2 regions of the Ciceribacter sp. L1K23 genome follow, and region 1 is predicted to be linked to the other one. Evidence: predicted binding sites of a transcription regulator. Region 1 holds the regulator's gene; the other holds the start of a gene.
What was found. Region 1 encodes PhoB, which activates phosphate uptake and scavenging genes when phosphate is short. Its sites were predicted from a motif close to TGTCATNNANCTGTCAT; they were not measured.
Positions count from the first base shown of each region.

Region 2: J5J10_RS18495 (DUF2794 domain-containing protein) is a predicted target of PhoB. The motif match lies at 1,882-1,898, and genes of this name have one in related genera.

Region 1 covers NZ_JAGRRC010000001.1:3,346,764-3,350,169, reverse strand. Annotated here, with positions in the region: gene pstB (phosphate ABC transporter ATP-binding protein PstB) at 1-429, shown strand, start outside; gene phoU (phosphate signaling complex protein PhoU) at 471-1,184, shown strand; gene phoB (phosphate regulon transcriptional regulator PhoB) at 1,202-1,885, shown strand; gene J5J10_RS16160 (GcrA family cell cycle regulator) at 2,001-2,528, opposite strand; gene J5J10_RS16155 (aspartate aminotransferase family protein) at 2,947-3,406, shown strand, end outside.
Region 2 covers NZ_JAGRRC010000001.1:3,820,831-3,824,236, forward strand. Annotated here, with positions in the region: gene J5J10_RS18485 (aspartate-semialdehyde dehydrogenase) at 1-527, opposite strand, end outside; gene J5J10_RS18490 (GNAT family N-acetyltransferase) at 907-1,461, shown strand; gene J5J10_RS18495 (DUF2794 domain-containing protein) at 1,463-1,861, opposite strand; gene J5J10_RS18500 (DUF1223 domain-containing protein) at 2,143-2,892, opposite strand; gene acnA (aconitate hydratase AcnA) at 3,072-3,406, opposite strand, start outside.

The sequences.
Region 1 (3,406 bases):
ATCCACGGTCTTGCCCGCAAGAAGTCGGACCTCGACGACATCGTCGCCTCCGCGCTGCAGAAGGCCGGCCTTTGGAACGAGGTGAAGGACCGCCTCGACGCGCCCGGCACCGGTCTCTCCGGCGGCCAGCAGCAGCGTCTCTGCATCGCCCGCGCCATCTCGGTGAGCCCTGAAGTGATCCTGATGGACGAGCCCTGCTCGGCGCTCGACCCGATCGCGACCGCCAAGGTCGAGGAACTGATCCACGAACTCAGGACCAATTTCACCATCGTTATCGTCACCCACTCGATGCAGCAGGCAGCCCGCGTGTCTCAGCGCACCGCCATGTTCCACCTCGGCGAACTCGTCGAGGAGAACGACACCGACAAGATGTTCACCAATCCGGACGATCAGCGCACGCAGGATTACATCATGGGTCGCTTCGGCTGATCCTCCTCACGCGCTCGTTTCAAGAACAGGAAACTCATAAAATGTCTTCCACACACATCTTATCGGCCTTCGATGAGGAACTGAAATACCTCATCCGGCGCATCTCCGAGATGGGCGGCATGGCGGAGCAGATGGTCGCCGACAGCGTCCGCGCCCTCGTGAATTCCGATGCCGCTCTCGCCCAGAAAGTAATCTCCGACGACGTAGTCATGGACGCCATCGAGCGCGAGATCGGCGACAAGGCGATCGTCACCATCGCCCGTCGCCAGCCGGTCGCTGCCGACCTGCGCGAGATCATCGGTGCTCTCAGGATCGCCAACGATCTGGAACGCGTCGGCGACATGGGCAAGAACAACGCCAAGCGCGTTATGGCGGTGCAGGGCACCGGTGTGCCGCGCAAGCTCGGCCGCGGTCTCGAACATCTCTGCGAACTGGTCCTCGTTCAGCTCAAGGAAGTGCTCGACGTCTACACGACGCGCTCGGCCGAGAAGGCCAAGTCGATCCGCGACCGCGATGACGAAATCGACGCCGTCTACACCTCGCTGTTCCGCGAACTCCTGACCTACATGATGGAAGACCCGCGCAACATCACCACCTGCACGCACCTCCTGTTCTGCGCCAAGAACCTGGAGCGCTGCGGAGACCATGCGACCAACATCGCGGAAACCATTTACTACATGACCACCGGCTCCCAGCCGGAGGGCGAACGGCCTAAGGAAGACCTGACGTCCTCGCTCGGTGCGGTCACGGAATAAGCAGGGCGGACGAAGACATGCAGCCGAAGATTGCCGTCGTCGAGGACGAGGAGGCCCTGAGCGTCCTCCTGCGCTACAATCTCGAAGCGGAAGGCTATGAGGTGGAAACGATCCTGCGCGGAGACGAGGCGGAACTTCGCCTCCAGGAGCGCGTGCCGGATCTTCTTATCCTTGACTGGATGCTTCCTGGGGTCTCGGGCATCGAGCTTTGCCGACGCCTGCGCATGCGACCCGAAACCGAGCGCCTGCCGATCATCATGCTGACGGCCCGCGGCGAGGAAAGCGAGCGCGTCCGTGGCCTTTCGACCGGCGCCGACGACTATGTCGTCAAGCCGTTCTCGACGCCGGAACTGATGGCCCGTGTCAAGGCGATGCTGCGCCGGGCCAAGCCGGAAGTGCTCTCCAGCGTGCTTCGCTGCGGCGATATCGAGCTCGACCGCGAAACCCACCGGGTCCACCGTAAGAGCCGCGAAGTCCGCCTCGGCCCGACGGAATTCCGCCTCCTCGAATTCCTGATGGCCTCGCCCGGCCGCGTCTTCTCGCGCTCGCAATTGCTGGATGGCGTTTGGGGTCACGACATCTATGTCGACGAACGGACCGTCGACGTGCATGTCGGACGCCTGCGCAAGGCTCTGAACTTCTCGAACATGCAGGATGTGATCCGCACCGTGCGCGGCGCCGGCTACTCGATGGAAGCCTGAAGCCTGCCGATCCCCACATCCCGAAAGGCCGCTCGTCGAGAGCGGCCTTTTCCATGACCGGATGCGGACATGAAAAAGGGCCCGAAGGCCCTTTGAAAATCAGGATTCTGACGGATCAGCGCGCCTGCTTGCGACGCTCCGACACCGGCTGGTAGGCCAGCTTGCCGTGGTAGCTACAGTAGGGCGATGCGTCGAGGGCCTCGCACCCGCAGAAATGGAAATCGTCCTTGGTCGGATCGCCGATCGGCCATTTGCAGGTGCGCTCGGTCAGCTCTGTCAAAATCAGCTTCTTAGAGATCGGAACGATCACGTCGTTGGCCGGCGAGAAGCGGGTTTCCTCGACGCCCTCGAACTCGGCGCCATCCTTCGAAACGAGGGCGTTGGCGGGCCGTGCAGCCGGGCGGGCAGCGACCGGACGCGGGTTGAAGGTCTGGGACCGCTGCGGTGCGGCGGGACGCTTCGTCGCCCGTGCGACCGAACTCGTTCCACCCGCCTTGACGCGCCCGGGCAGGTTGAGACGGTGAACCTTGCCGATCACCGCGTTGCGGCTCACTCCGCCCAACTGCGCCGCGATCTGGCTCGCGCTCAGACCTTCGGCCCATAATTTCTTGAGCCTTTCGACGCGCTCATCCGTCCAGTTCATGCCTGCTCTCCGCCTGTAGCATTGATGACAGAATCCATCACCGCTGCTTCGGAGGGTTCCGAAACAAAAATAACTTCGATACTGTCGGTGACTAGTTCCGCCGCATGCAGTCTAGTAATTGACGATTAACCTAGTGTGAGCCTGACTCCGTGACAAGAGTCGGCGGAATCATCGGGAATCGATTTTAAAGTTTTCCCCAACTTGCTTCCCGACGCGTTTCAAGAGCAAATTTTACCCTTGGCGAGGGTTTTCTCACACGCTTCGCCAACAAGCCCGCGAATGCGGTGTTTTGTTGACAGCAAGGGAGGAAATGGAGATAGTGCGGGCGCCGCCGCAAGGCGGCATTTTGATTTCCGGCACTTCCAACCGGTTGTCATCCCTCCGTCTCAATCCCCGCCTGCCGAAGGAGTTCCGCGCCATGGCCGAGGCATCCCCGCTCTATCAGACCTACATGCGCGCACCGCTGCGCTTCGAGCGAGGGGAAGGCGTCTGGCTCGTGACCGAGACCGGCGAACGCTATCTGGATTTCGCCGCTGGCATCGCCGTCAACTCGCTCGGCCACGCGCACCCGCATCTCGTCGAGGCGTTGAAGAACCAGGCGGACAAGCTCTGGCACCTGTCGAACCTCTATGACGTGCCGGGCCAGGAAAAGCTTGCCGAACGGCTGACGTCGGCGACCTTCGCGGACAAGGTGTTCTTCACCAATTCCGGTGCCGAGGCGCTGGAATGCGCGATCAAGACCGCGCGACGCTACCATTTCGCGCGCGGCAATCCCGAGCGCTTTCACATCATCACCTTCGAGGGCGCCTTCCACGGCCGTACGATCGCGACAATCGCGGCCGGGGGCCAGGCCAAGTATCTCGAAGGCTTCGGCCCCA
Region 2 (3,406 bases), 470 kb from region 1:
GCACGGGTCTGGGTGAAGAGCTCGTCCATGCCTTCCTTGCCCGCACCGGACACCGACTGGTAGGTCGAGACGACGACGCGCTTGATCTTCGCGACATCGTGGAGCGGCTTCAACGCCACGACCAGCTGCGCGGTCGAGCAGTTGGGATTGGCGATGATGTTCTTCTTGGAGAAGCTGGCGATGGCGTCGGGGTTTACTTCCGGAACGATCAGCGGAACCTCGGCGTCGTAGCGCCAGGCCGACGAATTGTCGATGACGACGCATCCTTGGGCGCCGATCTTTGGAGACCACTTCTGCGAGACGCTGCCGCCGGCCGACATCAGGCAGATATCGGTGTCGGAGAAATCGTAGTTCTCGAGGTTCTGGACCTTCAGGGTCTTGTCGCCGAAGGAAACTTCCGTGCCCTGGGAGCGTGCCGATGCCAGCGCCACGACTTCGTCCGCGGGAAAGCCGCGCTCCGACAAAATGGTCAACATTTCGCGCCCGACATTACCGGTGGCGCCCGCTACTGCAATCTTGAAACCCATGAATCCTGCTCTCTTTCTTTCTCTCCTCGGCTTCGTGAGGGGGAAGGGCGCGTGGGTAAGCAGCCTTCCTTGTCCCCGGCCGTGCCGGGGAGAGAGCGGTGGCCAGAGACGTCAGATGGTTTTCGTCGTCGTTTTGGCCGTGATTTTCGATGAGGAAGACATACGGAATTCCACGCCGGCAATTCCTGCCGAACGCGAAGAGCAGACGATGGAAACTGGCCACGCGTGCATCCGCAAATCCTTTCACGGCTGCTCTTAGAAGATTTTCCGACGAAGTCAAGGATAAGCTCCGGCGACACCTCGCGTCCACGCATCACCGTTGCGCGACGGCCGTCGTTCTGGCTACTGTCAGCGGTCATTCCAATTCGAAGATCCTTCCATGTCGCTTCTGCGCGCCGCCACCTCCGACGATATCCCTTCGATTACGCGCATCTACGCCGATGCCGTGCTGACGGGAACGGCGAGTTACGAGCTTTCTCCGCCCGATACAGCCGAAATGCTGTCGCGATACGAGGCGATCGTCCAGCAGGGCTATCCCTACATCGTGGCTGTCGATGAAGGCGGTCGTGTCGTCGGCTATGCCTATGCCTCCGCGTTTCGAACACGTCCCGCCTATCGCTGGCTGGTGGAAGATTCGATTTATCTTGCCGAAGGGGCCCGCGGCCAGGGGCTGGGCAAACGGCTCCTTGACGAGCTCGTTCGTCTTTCGACCGACCTCGGTTTTCGGCAGATGGCGGCCGTCATCGGTGGGGCGAGCGCGGCATCCGTCGCGCTTCACAATGCCTGCGGTTTTTCCATGGTCGGAACGATGGCCGGCACCGGGTTCAAGCACGGAAACTGGCTCGACACCGTGTTCATGCAGCGGCCGCTCGGCGAAGGCACGACGACATCGCCAGACCCTGACCGCTACCCGGGCACGCTTTATCGCGGCTGACTTACTCGACCAGCTTCATGTGCTTGTCGAAAACCTTGAGCACCTGCTTCAGGTCGTGGCCCCGCTTCAGGATCTGCCCGTTTGTTGCGATGACCGAAAAGGCTCCCTGCTTCGCCGCCAGCTTGGGGTTCTTTTCTATGCGATAGAGAGGAAGCTCGCCGGAACGCTTGAAGACGGAGAAGACGGCCCGATCCTTCATGTGATCGATCGCATAATCCTTCCACTCGCCTTCGCCCACCATCCGCCCATAGATCCAAAGGATGGCATCCAGTTCGCGGCGGTGAAACGTAACCGGAAGGGGATCGAGACTCTGTCGGTATTCCCGTAAATCGATGATGGATGCGCCGTCGGCACCCGCATCGTGAACGCCGTCGCGCGGCACATCGGGATGATCCGTCATCGTATCTCCTCGTCATCGACATGACAGATGGATGACACTGTGCCCGACTACCGGGAAAAAGCAAGTCTTCCGAATGCCGTCGCGGCACCCGGATCGCGGCGAATACCCTTTTTTGGTCCTGCCCAATTTTGGACAAAACACCGCCTGATTCCAAAGCCATGGTGCAATTCCGGTTGGCGCTCGCGCCAAAAGGTCCGGTCTGGTGCATTGACCCCTTGCCCCCAGCCCCCCAATGCTTCCAGGCCGGACCGCCGGTCCAAACCGGACATCAAGCCTCTCGCCTAGCCGGGATGCCCCCACTTCGACAGCATAGCCGCGCCGAGAATCGCGGATGGCTGGCCATCGGGACCCGTCGTCTGGACGAGAACGGCAAAGCCGTCACTGCCACCCCGATCCATCACTTTCGCCGGCAACACGAAGCGCATCGGTTTTCCGGTCCACATGCCGACGGTCTGCACGTCCGTCACGCTGTTCCAATTGGCGACTTTGGTCCCCTTGTTGGTTCCCTTGCCGATCTCGACATCGCTCCGATGCTTGAAGTAGGCCACGACCACGTCGGCCCGCCCTTCGCCTTCTCCCACGGTAATCTCGATCTCGTCGCCTATCTTGGCAGCGTTCACCGCGATGTCGAGGCCCTTGCCGCTGCCTTTCAGCGTCTCTAGCCTGGTGGTCAGGGCGTTCACGTCATTGCCTTTTGCCTGCTCGCGACCATTGAGGATAGCCTGGGGCGTATAAACGCCGCTGCGACCGAGGGTGTGGGCGTAGCCGTACTGGCGCGCGGTATGTTCCGGGGACGCCATCGTGTCGGTCCAGCCGCGATAGTTCCAGTAGTCGACATGATAGGCGAGGGCGACGATGTCCGGATGCGAGATCAGCTGGCCCATCGTCTTGTCGGCGGCCGGGCAGGAGGAACATCCCTGGGAGGTGAAGATCTCAACGACACCCTTCGGCGTCACGCTGTCCCCAGCGTGCACGGAACCGCTCGCGACCAGCGCAAGCACCACCGTCCATCCGAAAAGCCAACGTGTCATGTTCCGATCGTCCCGTTCGATGTTTCGCCCCAATGCACTATCGGGCCGGGGACGGCAAGAGACATACCCTCTTCGAAAATCAACGGGAAGTCACGATGGGGTGAGCCGGAACGGGGTTCTTGCAAAAGAAAATGCCGCCGAACGGGCGGCGGCATTCTCGATTTTCAAGCCGTCAGCGATCAGGCGGCGAGGTCGCGCAGAACGGTCTGCAGGATGCCGCCATTCTCCATGTAGGTGACCTCGTCGAGCGTGTCGATGCGGCAGAGAAGCGGAACGTCCTTCACCGAGCCGTCGCCGTAGGTGATCTTGGCGATCTTCTTCTCGCGCGGCTTGATCTCGCCTTCCAGGCCCTCGATGGTGACAGTCTCGTCACCCTTGAGGTTCAGCGAAGCCCAGGTCGTGCCTTCCTCGAAGGTGAAGGGAACGACCCCCATGCCGACCAGGTTCGAGCGGTGAATGCGCTCGAAGGACTGGGCGATCACAGCCTTGACGCCGAGCAGGTTGGTCCCCTTTG